DNA from 4 places in the Ruegeria sp. CE6 genome. Region 4 is predicted to be linked to each of the others. Evidence: riboswitches for the same ligand, from Rfam matches in the RefSeq annotation. Region 4 holds a riboswitch; each other region holds the start of a gene.
What was found. Region 4 has a riboswitch for cobalamin ahead of ACR0DK_RS04775 (hypothetical protein). Riboswitches for the same ligand answer to the same signal wherever they lie in the genome.
Positions count from the first base shown of each region.

Region 1: another riboswitch for cobalamin. It lies ahead of ACR0DK_RS00280 (DUF1636 family protein); the one in region 4 lies ahead of ACR0DK_RS04775 (hypothetical protein).
Region 2: another riboswitch for cobalamin. It lies ahead of ACR0DK_RS05720 (DUF1636 family protein); the one in region 4 lies ahead of ACR0DK_RS04775 (hypothetical protein).
Region 3: another riboswitch for cobalamin. It lies ahead of ACR0DK_RS03630 (energy-coupling factor ABC transporter permease); the one in region 4 lies ahead of ACR0DK_RS04775 (hypothetical protein).

Region 1 covers NZ_JBQFRR010000001.1:64,081-68,310, reverse strand. Annotated here, with positions in the region: gene cobN (cobaltochelatase subunit CobN) at 1-756, opposite strand, end outside; gene cobW (cobalamin biosynthesis protein CobW) at 762-1,817, opposite strand; gene ACR0DK_RS00280 (DUF1636 family protein) at 1,814-2,194, opposite strand; cobalamin riboswitch at 2,280-2,486, opposite strand; gene ACR0DK_RS00275 (NAD(P)-dependent oxidoreductase) at 2,592-3,578, shown strand; gene ACR0DK_RS00270 (glycosyltransferase family 2 protein) at 3,693-4,230, shown strand, end outside.
Region 2 covers NZ_JBQFRR010000001.1:1,149,859-1,154,088, forward strand. Annotated here, with positions in the region: gene ACR0DK_RS05705 (peroxidase family protein) at 1-67, opposite strand, end outside; gene ACR0DK_RS05710 (catalase family protein) at 86-1,153, opposite strand; gene ACR0DK_RS05715 (hypothetical protein) at 1,273-1,428, shown strand; cobalamin riboswitch at 1,412-1,619, shown strand; gene ACR0DK_RS05720 (DUF1636 family protein) at 1,722-2,078, shown strand; gene ACR0DK_RS05725 (ABC transporter ATP-binding protein) at 2,075-2,860, shown strand; gene ACR0DK_RS05730 (ABC transporter substrate-binding protein) at 2,879-3,826, shown strand; gene ACR0DK_RS05735 (iron ABC transporter permease) at 3,828-4,230, shown strand, end outside.
Region 3 covers NZ_JBQFRR010000001.1:739,173-743,402, forward strand. Annotated here, with positions in the region: gene ACR0DK_RS03620 (AMP-binding protein) at 1-120, shown strand, start outside; gene ACR0DK_RS03625 (transglutaminase-like cysteine peptidase) at 625-1,248, shown strand; gene ACR0DK_RS03630 (energy-coupling factor ABC transporter permease) at 1,354-2,037, opposite strand; cobalamin riboswitch at 2,114-2,326, opposite strand; gene ACR0DK_RS03635 (L,D-transpeptidase) at 2,542-3,204, shown strand; gene ACR0DK_RS03640 (hypothetical protein) at 3,246-3,518, opposite strand; gene ACR0DK_RS03645 (heavy metal translocating P-type ATPase) at 3,705-4,230, shown strand, end outside.
Region 4 covers NZ_JBQFRR010000001.1:962,867-967,096, reverse strand. Annotated here, with positions in the region: gene ACR0DK_RS04785 (DNA polymerase III subunit gamma/tau) at 1-1,179, opposite strand, end outside; gene ACR0DK_RS04780 (phosphatase domain-containing protein) at 1,352-1,852, shown strand; gene ACR0DK_RS04775 (hypothetical protein) at 1,857-2,264, opposite strand; cobalamin riboswitch at 2,356-2,576, opposite strand; gene ACR0DK_RS04770 (alpha/beta hydrolase family protein) at 2,698-3,555, shown strand; gene rsgA (ribosome small subunit-dependent GTPase A) at 3,592-4,230, opposite strand, start outside.

The DNA of each region.
Region 1 (4,230 bases), 900 kb from region 4:
GCGCAGCCAATCGGCGGCATTTGGTGCTTTGAGCGACGGGGCAAACAGGCCGACGGCCTCAAAACCCCGCGCGCGCAAGCTGCGGATCAGCGCTGCGATTGGGGCTGTGTCCGCCGAGGTCAGATAAGCACGATAGAAGGTTACGATGATACGTTTCGCATCACCGGGCAGAGCGTTTTCTGCAGGGATCACGCCGTGATCTGGGCACCAGGCACCGCATTCGGGGATGGTCTTGGCGCCCATGACCGGACCTGCATACAACCCCGCAGCCAGTGCCATCTGCGCCAGAGCGGCCTGCGCCGCGACCTCACCGCCGGTGTCGCACAGATGCGCCAGCCGCCGCAGGGTCGAGACAGGCAGGGTAGAGTAATCATCCAGCCGCGTATCCTCGCGACCGTCTGCGGGCAGTACGGCCAGTGCAATCCCTTTGGCCTGCGCCAGCGCCAGAACCTGCTGCAAGCCGTACGCCCAATAGGGCACTCCACCGATCAGACGGATCAGGATGCCCTTTGCGCCCTCCAGTGTCTGCTCGACATATGTGTCGACTGAGAGGGGATGCTTCAGCGCCGTCAGATTGGCCAGCCGCATCGTTGGCATGCGTCCTTCAGGCCCACCTCCACGATGCCAACCCGCCGCGAAAGCGCCAAGGTCACTGTCGGAAAAGGACAGCACCACCAGGTCCGCCGGGCTCTGACCCAGATCGGTCGGGGTCTCGGTTTCTTCGAGCCCATGGCTTTCGCGGAAGACGACGTGCATAAGTCTTACTCGGCAGCCTCGGTTACACCCACGAGGATATCGCGGATCTCGGCCTCTTTGATATCGTCATGCTCGGCAATGACCACAAGGCGCGAGCGACGGTCTTCGCCGGGCTCCCACGGGCGGTCATATTGGTGACGCACGCGCGCACCGACGGCCTGAACCAGTAGGCGCATGGGCTTGCCTTGAACGGCGGCATAGCCTTTGACGCGCAGGATATTCAACTCGTTGGCCAATCGTTCAATCTTGGCGACCAGATCAATCGGATCGGTTTGCTCGGGCAGTTCAACGATGATGCTTTCGAAATCGTCATGCTCGTGATCGTGATGGCCGTCGTGATGGCTGGGACGCGCGTCCATGTCATCCTCGGCCGCGGCTTCTAGACCCAGCACGACGCGGACGTCCACGGCACCCTCAGCCACTTCGACGACGGGCAGGGGGCGGGGCGCTTCGGCGGCGATGATCTCTTTCGCTTTCGCAACGCCTTCCGGGCCAGCCAGATCGGGCTTGGTCAGCAGAATGATGTCGGCGCAGGAAATCTGATCCTCGAACACCTCGGACAAGGGAGTTTCATGATCAATCGAGTCATCTGCCATGCGTTGCGCATCCACCGCCTCGACATTCGGAGCGAACCGACCAGCGGCCACGGCCTCGGCATCGGCCAGAGCAATCACGCCATCGACGGTGATTTTCGAGCGGATATCGGGCCAGTCGAACGCCTTCAGCAGCGGTTTTGGCAGGGCAAGACCGGAGGTTTCGATCAGGATGTGATCGGGGCGCGGCTCTAGTGCCATCAGGGCTTCAATGGTCGGGATGAAATCATCGGCCACGGTGCAGCAGATGCAACCATTGGCCAGTTCCATGATGTTTTCCGCCGGGCAATCAGGAATGGCGCAGGACTTCAGGATATCGCCATCGACGCCGACATCGCCGAATTCGTTGACGACCACCGCCAGACGCTTGCCCTGCGGGTTCTGCATCAGATGGCGCACCAGTGTGGTTTTGCCCGAGCCCAAAAAGCCGGTGATCACAGTGACGGGGAGTTTCTCGAGATTGCTCATTTCAGGGCTCCAATCGGGGGAATGCGGGCCGCACAGTTTTTGCGGAAATGTTCGGGACGTTCGCGCCATTTGACCAAACCGTCCTCGGTGGCGAGGTATTTGGCTGCGCCTTCGACGATGGTTTCGACATGGTCGATCTCGTTCAGATGCTCATACACGAAAGTCCAGCGATCCGGTCCTCCGCGGAGCACGATCGAGCAGCCTTCATCGCAATTCGACAGGCATTCCACAGCTTTCAAGGTAATGCCTTCGGGCAGGCCCGCCTGTTCAAGCGCCTTGTGCAGCAACGTGCCGGGGCGCTGGGCGTCATCCTCGACAGGCAGCCCGCGACGGCAGGTAGTGCAAACCAGCAGTTCGACCGGTGCGGTCTCGGTCATGTCTCTCATCCCCCCAAATCCTCTTCGTGGGGGACGGGGTTTCATGCGGGCCGATCACAGCCCCACACCGGAACACCCCGTCCGGTTTCATCTTCGGGCGTTGGCAGGTCTCCCGGCTTGCGGATGTCAGAGGAGGCCTCTGTCGGATGTCCCGCCTTCCCGGCCATACTGCCAGTGGCTTTGGGCACCCTCTCCGGTCACGGTCGCGGGGGCGGCTGCGTTTGACGGCAAAAACCGCTGACGCATTCCCTTTTCATCTGCTCTCGCAGACACCAACGAAAGGGACATGCGGCAGGGCAGGGTTGCTTGTCAAGCGAGTCGCGCCGATCCGTGAAAAAGCGGATAAAAAGCGACCTGTCGGGGTCGCTGGGCGGCATGATACTTCTGCAACGACGTGCTGGCATGGCAGCAAGATGCGAACAGGAGGATACCGCGCATGAAAGTAGGGTTTATCGGGCTGGGGAATGTAGGGGGCAAGCTATCTGGGTCGCTGCTACGAAACGGTATCGATCTGACGGTTCATGACCTGAACCCGGATCTGGTGACCGAATTCGTCGCCAAGGGTGCCAAAGCCGCCAAAAGTCCGGCGCAACTGATGCGCGATTGCGATGCTGTTATAACCTGTTTGCCTTCTCCTGCGGCCTCGGATGCGGTGATGCAGGAAATGTTGCCAGAGGTCGGCCCTGGCAAAATCTGGATGGAAATGTCGACCACTGACGAAGCCGAAGTCAAACGCCTTGGCGCAATGGTCATCGAACGAGGCGGCGCAGCGGTGGATTGCCCGGTTTCGGGCGGATGTCACCGGGCAGCGACGGGTAATATCTCGATCTTCGCAGGCTGTGATCGTGAGACTTTTGAACGTATCCTGCCATTCCTGACCACCATGGGGCGGCGCATTTTGCACACGGGCGATCTGGGCTCGGCCTCTGTTCTGAAGGTGTTGACCAATTATCTGGCTACCGCCAACCTGATCACCTGCGCCGAGGCATTGGTGACAGCCAAGGCCGCCGGCATGGACCTTGGAACCACCTATGAGGCGATCAAGATATCGTCAGGCACATCCTTCGTGCACGAGACCGAAAGTCAGGTCATCCTGAACGGCTCGCGCGATATTTCCTTCACCATGGACCTGGTGAAAAAAGATATCGGTCTGTTTCAGGAGGTCGCCGACCGTGCCGGAGTTCCCCTTGAGATAAACCCATTGATGATCAAGATTTTCGAAGATGGCATCGCGCGATATGGTGAGCGTGAACTGTCCCCGAACATCATCAGGCGGCTAGAGGACGCGACCGGACTGGAGATCCAGGCGCCAGGGTTCCCAACCGAGATGCTGGACGACGAGCCAGAAGAACCGGGTTATGAGGTGATCCCGCAGAATCGGTAGATCGATTAATCGGCAAGCATTGCGGCTGTCTGGCGACCTGGTTGGACAAAATTCTGGTGCTATTCTAAATAGGTCGACAGGAGTCCGACACCGGCACAGGCAAGAGAACAACTTATGACGAATGAGACCTTTCTCATCGTAACAACGATGAAAAACGAAGGGCCTTTCATGATCGATTGGGTGGCCTACAACCACGCAATCGGTTTTGATGACATTCTGATTTATACCAATGATTGCGCTGATGGTACCGATGCCATGGGCGAACGGTTGCAAGTGCTTGGCTGGGCTCACCACCAACGAAACAGACTGGGTCCGCGCGCCGCGCCGCAGATTCGTGCATTTTCGCTTGCGCGGAACCACCCAAGCTATCTGTCTTCGGATTGGATTCTCAGTTTGGATGTGGACGAGTATATCAATATCCGTTTGCCCAATAGTGATATAAGAAGCCTCGTTGAGGCCAGCGGCGTGGCGGACGCGATCTCGATCTGCTGGCGCATGTTCGGAAACGCGGGTCAGAACGATTTCGTTGATCGACCTGTACCTGAGACTTTCTTTCTGGCCGCCACGGAAGACGGCTATCCGCATCACCGGACCAAAGGGTTCAAAACGCTGTTCCGCAACAACGGAAAATTCAGCCGTTTTCGCGCCCATC
Region 2 (4,230 bases), 190 kb from region 4:
CTAAATAGCTCGTAACGGGTGGGGAGATCTTGAATCCGAGTTTGATCAGATCATCAACGTCCAGCATCAATACATCTCCGTTTGGTCATCGGTTCGGGAACCGGGCGCGGGCCAGGCTCAGATAGGTTCTGAGCCGGATCGCATTAATCGGTCCTAAAGGTTCGTGATCTGCCGTGACACGCCAGGGCGAGAAGCTCATCGCGTCGCCATTCTGCGGATCAAATTCTGCACCTTTGGGAATCGTGATATCCGCCACGGGCGTGACGGTATGATGGTACGGATCAAGAGGTGCATCTGGTTGCGGATCGCATGCCCACCGGATGCGATTGTCTAGCACATCGAATTCGTCGGCCGGGCGCGGGGGCTCAATCACACACAGCTCGAAGTGATTATCTCCATCGGCCACGTCTTGCCGCAAACACTGCCCGATCCCATCTGGGTCGTCTACCGGATGTGCCGGAATTTTTGGTTTCGCGCTGCGGGCCAAGTATCTGACCGTTAGATCGGGGCCCAGCCGATACGGTGTTGTCGACCAGAAATGGACCTCAAAAGGCGAGTGCATATAGTTCGAGGCAAAATCACTCGCGACGCGAAACTGACGCTTGCCTTCACGAGTGAGGAAGGCGCGAAATCCTGCGCGCAGCCCTTTGGTGATCAACCTAAGGCTCCATTTTCGTCGCCCTTTGATCGCGTGCTGGACCGCTTGTAATGTGGCGACAAGCCTGCCCAATCGCTCATATTCATCGGGGACGTAGCTGGGAAACACATCCTGATCGACTAATACAAAATCGAACTCGTCGCTGAGTTGTGTGGTCCCCAGATGCGCAAGTGCTTCGGCGTCGATCAGCTTGGGGCCAGGCACGTCAAAAAGCTTGATCGCCATCCCGTGGGCATCCGATTTCCGGTCATCCAGATGCGCGCCGTTGGAAAAGCGAAGTGCGGCTGAATAGGCTGCGGGCTGTTCAAACAGGCCGTGACGGAACTGTTCTGGTAGATCGTTTCTGACGGTGAATATTGCAGCCACACACCCGTGACTGCGCCCATGCTGAGCCCTTAAGCGATGGCCTTTCCACCGTGCAACGGCCTCGAGATTGTGGTCAATGACATCATCAACAATATCCGGCGGCAATGCGTTTTGCGAAACATGTGTCAAAGAACCGTCTCCTTGGATAAACCCAGGCAATGATCAAACAGGGGTAAGGTGCTGACAAAGCTAAACCTCTAAATTTGTTCAGCTTACCTCAGATTGTCTAATTTCCAAACACACCAACTATGGACAACCGTGGCCAGACAAATTCGGCGCGCAGCCCAAGCTATTCGGTTGGTGCTTCGGACACGTGGTTGGCGGCGCTCGATCCTCGACCAGAGTTGGGTGCCTTCGACTTTATCATTGACGTGTCCGGTGTTCTCGGGCACTCAATCGATTGATGGTTCCCGGTGGTGTTGCCGCGGGATGAAAAGGGAATACGGTGAGGTTTGCCATAAGGTGCCAATTCCGTAACTGCCCCCGCAACTGTAAGCGGTGAGCAAGGCCAAACAGCCACTGGTCCACAGGATCGGGAAGGTTGGCCGAGCGCGGACCCGCAAGTCAGGAGACCTGCCATCAGATGTTCAACCAACCCGGGGCGGGGCGTCCTGGAAGGAGGCTTTGATGGCGCGTCAATCGCGTGTTTACATTGTCGGCAGCTTCCGCATGCGCTTGGAAACAAGTGGAGTGGACCATGCCAGATACGCCTGATCATTTCATTCTAGTCTGCAAAAGCTGCACTGAAGGGCTGCGCCTCGATGAAATTTGCGATGCGTTGACTGGGAAATTACCTCGCGGCTTTGCGATCCGCGCGTCGTCTTGCATGGCAGGCTGCGATAGTCCCAGAACGGTTGGGTTCCAGGCCGTAGGAAAGGCGCAATACCTTTTTGGTGGCATTCAGACCACGGATGAGGTGCAGGCGCTGGCTGAGTTTGCAGCGCAGTATCGTGAAAGCCCGGATGGCTGGACAAATGCCACTGATCGCCCGCAGGCGTTGTTCAATAAAACCCTCTCGCGCATGCCGCGGATCGAACAGGGGGCATCGCAATGACGTTGCCACCCTTTCTGATTGCCGAAAACCTTGAGTATTATGCCCTTAACGGAGATGTCCTGTTGCAGGGAGTCTCGTTCGAGTTGGACGAGGGTTCCATTCTAGCCATCGCCGGCCCGAACGGGGCGGGGAAAACGACGCTTCTCAATCTGTTGTGCGGCGCTGAGCCGCTGGCACTTGGCGATGTTCGGATCAAAGGACGCAGTCTGAAACAGCTCTCCGCCAAAGAGCGTGCGCGCATGATTGCAGTGGTAGGTCAGCAGGAACTGCCAGATGGACGCTTGGCGTTACGCGATTATGTTGCGCTGGGGCAAATACCCATCCGTGCGGACCGCTCTGCCGAAGGCCACGCGCAAGAGCTGGACCGGATTTTAGACCTGACCGGTCTCGCCAATCTCGCGGACAAGCGCATGGCCCAACTGTCCGGAGGCGAACGTCAGCGTGCCCATATCGCGCGCGCTTTGGCGCAGAACCCTTCGTTGCTGTTTCTGGACGAACCGACCAACCATCTGGATCCTGATGCAAAAGGGCGGATGCTGTCTTTGGTCGCCGAGCTTGGGATCACCGTGGTCATGATCGTACACGATCTGGTCATGATCCCCGAATTCGCCACACACGTGGCGCTGATGAAATCGACCCGCATGATCGAGTTTGGATCGGTGGACAAGGTGCTGACACCCGAAAGAGTCCGCGAAACTTTTGGCGTTGATTTCCTCTGCTTTCTCCACGAAGGCCGCGTGATCCCGGCGCTTGATATTCGAAGAACCACAATCTCAACTTAGTCGAAGGAACACACTGAGATGAAATACATCTGGCCCGTGGCGTTGGCCACCGCCATGGCAAGCGGTGCTGCTGCGCAAGAAGTCACCGTAGACAACTGCGGCGAACCGCTGGTTTTTGATACCGCGCCCGAGCGCCTGGTTGTGCATGACATGAACATGACCGATATGGCCTTTGCATTGGGTCTGCAGGACAAGATCGTCGGCCTGACCGGCATCACCGGCTGGTACAAGACCAGCCCTGATTTTGATGCCCTGCGCGGCGACATCCCCGAGCTTGCGCCGAAATATCCGACAGTCGAAAACTTGGTGGCGGTTGAACCCGACCTGTTCTTTGCCGGTTGGTACTATGGCATGAAGCCGGGTGGTGATGTGACCCCAGATACATTGGAACCGTTCGGAATCAAGACCTTGGTTCTAACGGAAAGCTGTGTCCATCTGGACAAGGATCGCCCCGAAGCCAGCATGGATCTTCTGTTTGGCGATGTGTTGCGCTTGGGCAAGGTGATGCAAGTCGAAGACAAGGCCGAAGCTCTGGTCTCGGGCTGGAAAGAGCAGCTGGCAGCGATCGAAGCCAAGACTGCTGAACTGCCCAAGCCCCGCGTTTTTCTTCTGGATGGTCCTGCAGATGCTCCGTTTACCGCCGGTAAATTCGCGATTCCCGATGCGATGATCACAGCCGCCGGTGGTGAAAACGTCACTCATGACATGGACACGAGCTGGGGCCGCACTTCGTGGGAGGCCGTTGCCGCATCGAACCCGGAATTCCTGGTTTTGTTGGATTATCAGACCGGCAATGGCGCCGAGGACACTTTCAAGTTCCTGCAGGAACATCCCGTCATGTCGCAGACTGATGCCGTCAAGAACGAACGCTGGATCGGATTGCGCTACGAAGAGCTGACGCCCGGACCGGCAAATATCGAAGCGATCTCGAAGATGGCGCGCGCGATGCATCCGGGTCAGAGCTAATATGGGCCGACTGGGCCTGACGTTGTTGCTGGGGGCGGTCGTTCTGACCGCCCTTTTGCTGATTTCCACGATCTACGGCACAACCTCGATTCCTTTGTCCGACACCTTCACCGCGATCTTGCGCGGTACCGGGTTGCAGGACGGAGAGATGTCGCCGCTGCATAGGATCGTATTCGACCTGCGATTGCCCCGCGCGTTGTTTGCAGCCGTGATCGGTGCCGGGCTGGGCATCGTTGGCGTGGTGCTGCAAACGACCACACGTAATGACCTTGCCGATCCATTTCTGTTCGGCCTGTCCTCGGGCGCGGCAGCGGGGGCGGTGTTTGTAATTACCGTGACCGGAGATATTCTGGGTTTCTGGACTCTGCCGCTGGCTGCCTTTTGCGGCGGTCTTGTGGCGTCGG
Region 3 (4,230 bases), 220 kb from region 4:
ACTAAATCTGCGCTTGGTTTTGACGTTCCAAATGTGATTTCGATTAAGCACATCCCTATGGACAAGCGTCATGCCTCCAAAGTCGATCGTACGAAACTTGCACGCATCATAGAAACCTGACGCAATATGTCTCGTAGGCCACTGAACCTGCCCAACTCATCGCTCCCGTCGCTGTGCGCGTTAACAGAGGACTGAGTGTAGCGACGAAGTCATTGTTTTAGAATTTCCAATCAAAACCTGCACACCTTGGTCAGGGGAAATCTGCAATTGCCAGTTACATCTGGCCGCATGAAACATATAATCGCAGATACACTGTTAGGGTGCGCCTCGGCGAACGGTTGATACCCATTTCATTGCACAAAGATGTTCAGCTTGACGCGTCATCCAAATCCGCCACAAACCTCAAGCGTTTCTAACCCAGGACTACTAGCCGGCTTTCTTCTATGCCGCTGCAAGAATCTCAATTAAGCTCACCCACATAATCACGACTAATAACTGCGCGCTCGCGAACTTTGCTGCTCTGCATTTTAAATTGAATAAGCTGTTGTAATGCGTCGATGAACATAAAAGATTGAAATAGAGTTCTCTTGGCTCGGTAGCTTCAGATACCCAGGAGAAACGAGTATGGGGAAAGCAGATATGACAAAACCTACTTCCGCTCAGAAAAAACTTTCGGAACGGTTACCAGTTTATCTATCGTTGGCCTGTATCATATGCAGCTACCTTGTCTCCGCCGCTTCATTGCAAGCTTCTGAGCTTCCCTGGATCAAACTAGATAGAGAGGTTCAGGCGCCATCGGGCGCCAAATCACTCTGCAAAGATTATTCGTGGGCGTGCGCGAATACTCGTACTTCTGGTCTGCCAGAAGCGCAGGAGAAACAGATCGTTAAAGCGATTAACTTGCGCGTCAATCGGAGGATCCGCGCCGTTTCGGATCAAAACCAATACGGGACAAAGGAATACTGGACGCTACCAATGCAGGGGTCAGGGGATTGCGAAGATTTCGCTTTGCAAAAGAAGTTTGAACTAATGCAGAACGGCTTGGATCCTACGAAGCTACTTATTGCAACTGTCTTAGACACCAATCGCAGTGGCCATGCAGTTTTAGTTTATCGCTCGAGTGAAGGCGATTTGATTCTGGACAATGTCACCAACAGGATCAAATCGTGGAAGGAAACGAGGTATCTTTTCCTACGAATACAGGACCCAAATCACCCTGATCGTTGGGTACAGGTTTCTAGCGGCTAAAGACAATGTGGCGCGCCTTAGAGACGCGCCACAATAAAATTTTGGTCCTGCGACTACTGGTTGTTTCGCGGCAACCCAAGTTTAGGACACCGCTTCAAACTTTGGTCAAGCTTTCGCAGCGTTGTACAAACGCGGAGTCACCAGACCTGTACTGTTCAAACCGCGCATTGCCTTGGCTGCCGCAAGCACTGCCAGATCAGCAATCGGCTCAATGACGATTACCAGCATATAAGCGCCGCCAAAGGACAGAACCGACGCCATGGTTTCTGCGCCGAAACCCTGGCCGTAGAAGGCCCAGAACCCAACCCATGCGACTACTCCTCCCTGATACGTCGCACTTAGGGCAAGAGCTTGGCTATATTTGAGGTCAACATATGCTGTGCCGGGTGCGATGATGCGGCTGGCCAGTGCTTGTAGCGCAAATAGCGGCACCAGCAGAGTGGTCAGGTTGATGAAGTACTGCGGAAGATCGAACGGGGCAAAAAACACACCCTGAATCAGGAGACCAGCTGCCAATCCAAAAGCCGCGGGTGCAGCACCGAGAAGCAGAAACAGCGTCGACCCCAGGATGAAGTGGACTTCAGAGACACCAACCGGGAAATGCGGCAGGACTTCGAAGAAAAGGAAAACCCCAACGGTGGCGAGCACCGAGCGCATAACAAAAGATGCAGGTCCATTCGCTCGCAATGTGGAAAACGTTTCTTTCGCTGCGTAAGTAGCCGCACCTGCGGCGGTAACATAGGAAAGCGCGATTTTGGCACCATTCACGATGCCCGGTTCGATATGCATGTTCTTTCTCCCTACCGCCTCACCCGGCGGCTTGTCAGGTTGAATCGACCGTAAGGCCGACAGGTTCAGTCTGGGCATAGCCCGGCGCTTTACGGCAGGTCTCCTGACTCGCGGGTGCTCGCTCCGCCAACCTTCCCGGTTCCATTACGAACCAGTGGTGTCTTGGCATCGCTCTCCGCTCACAGTTGCGGGGGCAGTTACGGAATTGGCGCCATTGAAAACACCGAACCGTATTCCCTTTTAATCCTTTTGGCTTCAGCCATCAGGAACCGAAAACAATTCACCGCTACAATGGCGGCTTCGCCTGTGTCAATTGTCTTTGCGACCTATTCCAATGTAAACTCGACCGAAGCAGGATTCACGCAACCGGTCACTTGATCGACAGGGTAAACCAAGCGTTACCTGAAACCTCTTGAAGCTCTAGCTGCTAGAGGCTTTAAGATTCGGATTAATTCGCGATAGTGCGATCCAAATACGTTAAACTTGTGAACCAGGACGAGACCTATGCTTACAAGGCGCCATTTCATTCAATCCACCACAGCGCTGTTCTCGGCGTCTGCGGCCAGTCCATTGATCGCCAAAACCTGGCCAACCGCATCGCAGAAGACCTATTGGGACAGTCAGGTCACGCCAATTGGTTACGATCCAATGACCTCAAATCCGTGGGGTGTTCATGACCGTTTTTTACCAAGACGCGTCGCGGCAAATGATGGTTTGGTTCCAGGTGACATCCATGTGGATGCCGTCGCGCGCTATCTCTATCATATCGAAGAAGACGGGACCGCAATGCGCTATGGCGTAGCGATCGCGCGTGGGAATCTTTACGAGCCCGGCACCTATGTTATCCGCCGAAAGGTCGAATGGCCACACTGGACACCAACCGCTTCAATGATCGAGCGCAACCCCGAATACGCGGAATTCCGGAATGGCATGGAGCCCGGGCCGAATAATGCTCTCGGCTCTCGTGCCCTTTATCTATACGTTGGAGACCGAGACACATATCTCAGAATTCACGGCACGCCTGAGCCAAGAAGCATCGGCGGTCGCGCAAGTTCTGGATGTGTGCGAATGATCATGGCTCATATCAATGACCTCTACCCAAACGTGAAAACCGGCTCGACCGCTTTCCTATACTCTGCCGAAGATAGCGTCACAGCCCGCTCATGAATATTGGGCAGCGTACATGGACGTCGCTGCCCTCATTTCGATCAGGCGTCGCGCGCAATGCAGATCGGAGCGCCATTCGTCGCGCGCAATGGTACCAATGTCGTCTCGACAGGTCCGCTGTGCTCATACCAAAAGCAATTATCTTCTGGCAAAAGGCGTGCCGTGGTCAAATCCTGCGCCGGCCCTGCCAGCGCTACGACCGAATCTGGCACGTTGCCTGGTTCAAGTGCTTTGCTTTTGGCCCCAGTGAACTGGGCTGAGCAACCAGCCGTAATCGAGACTAACGTGATGGTAATTGCGATCTGTTTCTGCATTGATCTGTTCCAAATTTTTTGCGTCATCTGCAATTAGATTGCATCCACACGGCCGGCCCGCAAGACGAAATGAACTAACAATATCGCAGGCAAAGAACCCGGATGAAAAAAATATAAAAGGTATTGAAGCTCTAGTTACTGTAGGAACTATTTACAAAGGACCATAGAGATTCTTGAGGTCCAATCATGTCATCCGATACCCATAGCCACGACCATGGCCACGAAAACAAACATGGTCACCACGCATGCGGTAGCGGCGGGTGTGGCGACATCGCCCCCGCCGGTCCAATTCCTGAAGGTGGTAGAAGCTTTCAGGTCTCTGGCCTTGATTGCGCCGAAGAGGTGGCGATCCTGAACCGTGTCGTCGGCCCGAAAGCAGGTGGCGAAGAGCATCTTGCATTTGATGTGATCAACGGTCGGATGACACTTCTTGAAAGTGCTGCCAAGTTATCTGACGAAGATGTCATGATGCTGGTTGCCAGTACTGGTATGACCGCCAAACCATGGGATGACGGAAATGCCGCCCAGGACCAGGCGGCGCATATTGCACGTCAGCGGCGGTTCACCACTCTTAGCGGAGGGTTTTGGGCAGCGGGTTTTGGCTGGCACATTTTCGAAACCGGCATGGGCGGTGCGCTCGGGCTGTTCTCGGGACATGGTGAGGTTCCGATGCCTTTGCCCGAGGCAGCTTTGTTCGCGGTCGCGATCTTGT
Region 4 (4,230 bases):
ATTGGGCGGCGGAGGCGTATCTTGCAGACGCTTGATCAGCTCCTCCGGGCTAGGCAAGTCGGCCACATGGGTCAGGCGGATCACGGCCATTTCCGCAGCCATCATTGCGTTGGGTGCGGCGGAAACTTCCTCGAGCGCTTTCAGCAGCATTTGCCACATGCGTGTAAGGACTCGCATGGGCAGAGCCTCGGCCATTTGTTGACCTCGGGCGCGTTCGTCGGGGGAAACGGTGGGATCTTCGGCGGCATCCGGGGTGATCTTGACCACCGAAACCCAATGCGTGATTTCAGCCAGATCGCGTAAGACGGCGAGTGGATCAGCCCCTTCGGCATATTGCCCGCTCAGCTCGGTCAACGCGCCTGCAGCATCGCCGCGCAGGATCATATCCATCAGATCCAGCACCCGGCCCCGATCGGCCAGCCCCAGCATCGCGCGCACCTGATCCGCGCTGGTTTCACCGGCCCCGTGCGAGATCGCCTGATCCAGCAGTGAGGTCGCATCGCGCGCCGATCCCTCGGCGGCCCGGGTGATCAACGATAACGCATCCTCGGCAATCTGTGCCCCTTCGGCACCTGCAATTTTGCGAAGCAGTCCGATCATATCCTCCGGCTCGATCCGGCGCAGATCAAAGCGCTGGCAACGGGACAAGACGGTCACCGGGACCTTGCGAATCTCGGTGGTGGCAAAGATGAACTTCACGTGTTCGGGGGGTTCTTCCAGCGTCTTGAGCAGCGCGTTGAAAGCGCTGGTCGACAGCATGTGAACCTCGTCGATGATATAGATCTTGTAGCGCGCGGACGCAGCGCGATAGCGGACGCTGTCGATGATCTCGCGGATGTCATTGACACCGGTGCGGCTGGCGGCGTCCATCTCCATCACATCGACATGGCGGCCCTCCATGATGGCTACGCAGTGTTCACATTGACCGCAGGGTTCGGTGGTAGGGCCGCCGCTGCCATCGGGACCGATGCAGTTCATACCCTTGGCTATGATCCGAGCGGTCGTCGTCTTGCCGGTACCGCGGATGCCGGTCATGATGAAGGCCTGCGCGATCCGGTCCGCCTCGAAGGCGTTTTTCAGAGTGCGCACCATGGCGTCCTGACCGACTAGATCGGCAAAGGTTTCGGGGCGGTATTTGCGGGCAAGAACCTGGTAGGCGGGGCTGGGCGTCTCGGTCATGTCTGCTCTGTCGGATTCGCGTTACGCCGCAGCGTAGAGGCCCCCGCCGCCCGCGTCCACAGCCGGCCGGGACGATTTTCATTTTGGAATGCGTGGGTATGCGGCTAAAATCCACTCTATTCTATTTACTGGACCAGTATGTTGTTGGGTGAAGTTTGTTTGGGGGGAGATTATGTCGCAACTGGTGGTTTATGCGTTGCAGGTTGGCGGAGGCACCTTGGCCTTGTCCTCGATGCCTGGGCGTGGAGGAACGTATACAGAAGACCTTGATCTTATCGCAGACTGGAAGCCGGGACTTGTGATCTCGATGACCACTGAGGTCGAGATGATTCAGGATGGTGCGCGGAATTTTGGCGCTGATATTCAGGGGCGTGCCAGCAGATGGGTGCATTTGCCGATCGAAGATTTTGGCACGCCACCCAAAGAGATTTTGGACCGCTGGCCCCGCGTTGGCGCGACCGCACGTCAGGCGTTGTCAGGTGGTGGCCGTGTGCTAGTGCATTGCCGTGGTGGCTGTGGCCGATCCGGGATGGTGGTTCTGCGTCTGATGGTTGAATGCGGTGAACGGCCTGAGGCGGCATTGAAGCGATTGCGTACGGTGCGTCCTTGCGCAGTCGAGACAAATGCCCAGATGCTTTGGGCCGTTGAACCGGCCCGTGTTCAAGCCGTTTGACGGCTTAGACACCAACATGTGGCGAGATTTCGCCACCGTTGTGCTGCACCAGAAGCGAAGCCTCAAGCATGGCGCAAGGAGGATTCCTTAGCAGGTGTGCGGGTAGGCTGCGGTACTCGGTTCCGAACATCATGTCTGCGTAGTCATCCAGCCGGCCGGTATCGATTTCAGGATCGGTTCCGCAGAATACACGTATCTGGTCGCATTGGGCGCGAAAGCGGGCGGTGCATCCTTCCGGGCAGTGCGACAGATCTATGGTGCCTTCAATCTCAAACTCAGATTTCGTGACCGGTTTTGTGGCGGACATGGCCTGCGTCAGAGCCCGCGCCATTTGCGCCAGTGCGGGGCAGGTTGCCCCAGTACGTTGGCACACGGTCGCCGCGAATTCGTGCGTTTTAGTCTTCCAGATCATCAATGCGCCCTCCGCGCGCAGGGCGAGGGCGTGGTACAGGTTGGTCCGTGCGGAGCACGATCAAACCCGTCCCGGACACCCCGCCCGAGTTTCGGTTCTACATCCGATGGCAGGTCTCCTGACTTGCGGGTCATCGCTTTGCCGACCTTCCCAGCCTTCGAGGCCAGTGGTATCTCGGCATTGCTCTCCGCTTACAGTTGCGGGGGCAGTCTCGGACTAGGTTCTTTCCGGATTTATCCGGGCAGAACCGCACCGTGTTCCCTTTTCATCCCGGCCCGATTGGGCGCGAGAACCATCGCGACATGGCTAGCGGCTGCGCCGTGCCCGAGTCAAGAAGATTGCGTCAGGCAAGTGACGTATGGTCCAGTCACGTCAACCTTGACTTGAGGCGCTTCGGGTGAACTGATCAGTTCAGTCGGTATTGGAGGGCACCATGTTGGACACGCAGCAGGCGGTTGTGACCGAGGATTTTCAGATCCCGTCCGACCCGGCAATGTTGTCGGCGCGGCTTTACCGTCCGGTTGCCGACCCCGAAAAGGTGGTCGTCATAAACGGTGCGACTGGGGTGCCGAGGGATTACTATCAGCACTTCGCCCGATGGCTTGCCGAGGAACAGGGCATGGCCTGCCTGACCTATGACTACCGGGATTTTGGTCACTCTTTGGTGGGTTCGCAAAAGCGGTCAAATGTCACCATGGCCGATTGGGCGTTGATCGACATTCCAGCCGCCCGGGCCGAGATGCGCCGACGGTTTCCGCAGGCCAAGCTATGGAGCATCGGTCATTCCTTGGGCGGAATGTTTGGTCCGATCCAACCCGATATCGATCAGATTGACAGGATGATCTGTGTCTGTTCGGGTCTGGTAACGCTGGCGGATCACCCTTGGCCTTATCGCGCTTTGGCGGCGTTGTTCTGGTATGGTCACGCGCCGCTGGTGGTCAAGGCGCTTGGCTACCTGCCCGGACGGTTGGTCGGGTTTGGATCGGACCTGCCTGCCCAAGTCTATTGGCAATGGCGCAAATGGTGCACCGCCCCCAAAAGCTATGTGCCAGAGATCGGCACGACACTGCCCGCCGCCCGCTGGGAAGACTTGGGCAAACGTGTCGATCTGTTTACCTTCGCAGATGATGAAATGGTGCCGCCGGATGCTGTCTGGCGTCTTGCCGATCTCTATGGACCCAAAGCCGGGCGCCATCTGCTTGCACCAAGCGAATTCGGAGTATCCAAGATCGGCCATATCGGTGCATTCGCAAGACGGAATGCGGCAGTCTGGCCTAGGCTAATCGCCTGATAGCGCTGGGCACCGGTAGGCCGGTGCCCAGCTTCGTTATAGCCCTTTACGGGATTTTTTCTCGTGCATCACGCTGCGCACCATCTTGCCGAACGCCTTGTCGCGGGCGCGGGCCTGCGCCACCGAAGCGGAATTGTGTTGGTCTTCGCGCCGCAGCTTGCGCCAGCGGTCCAGCCGCGCGGGATCAAGCGTACCAGAGTCGATTGCCGCCTGCACCGCACATCCGGGCTCGGTCTCGTGCTGACAATCCGAGAAGCGGCAATTCAGGCTGAGGTCTGAGATGTCCGAGAACACCTCATCCAACCCCTCTTGCGCATCTAGCAGACGTAACGCGCGCATGCCGGGCGTATCGATCAGCCAGCCGCCATTGCGCATGCGATGCAAGGCGCGTGAGGTTGTTGTGTGCCTGCCGCGCGCATCGTCTTCGCGAATACCTGCGGTGGCCTGATCCTGCCCCGTCATCCCGTTGGCGAGCGTCGTTTTCCCAACGCCGGATGATCCAATCAAGGCGCTGGTTTGTCCTTTCGGACACCACGACAGAACTTGTTCGAGATCGCCGTGATCCAGCGCGTTGACCGCAAGTACCGTCAGAAACGGGGCGAGCGATTGGGCTTGATCTACATAAAGGCTCGGATCATCGCACATGTCCGATTTGGTCAGAACGACCACCGGATA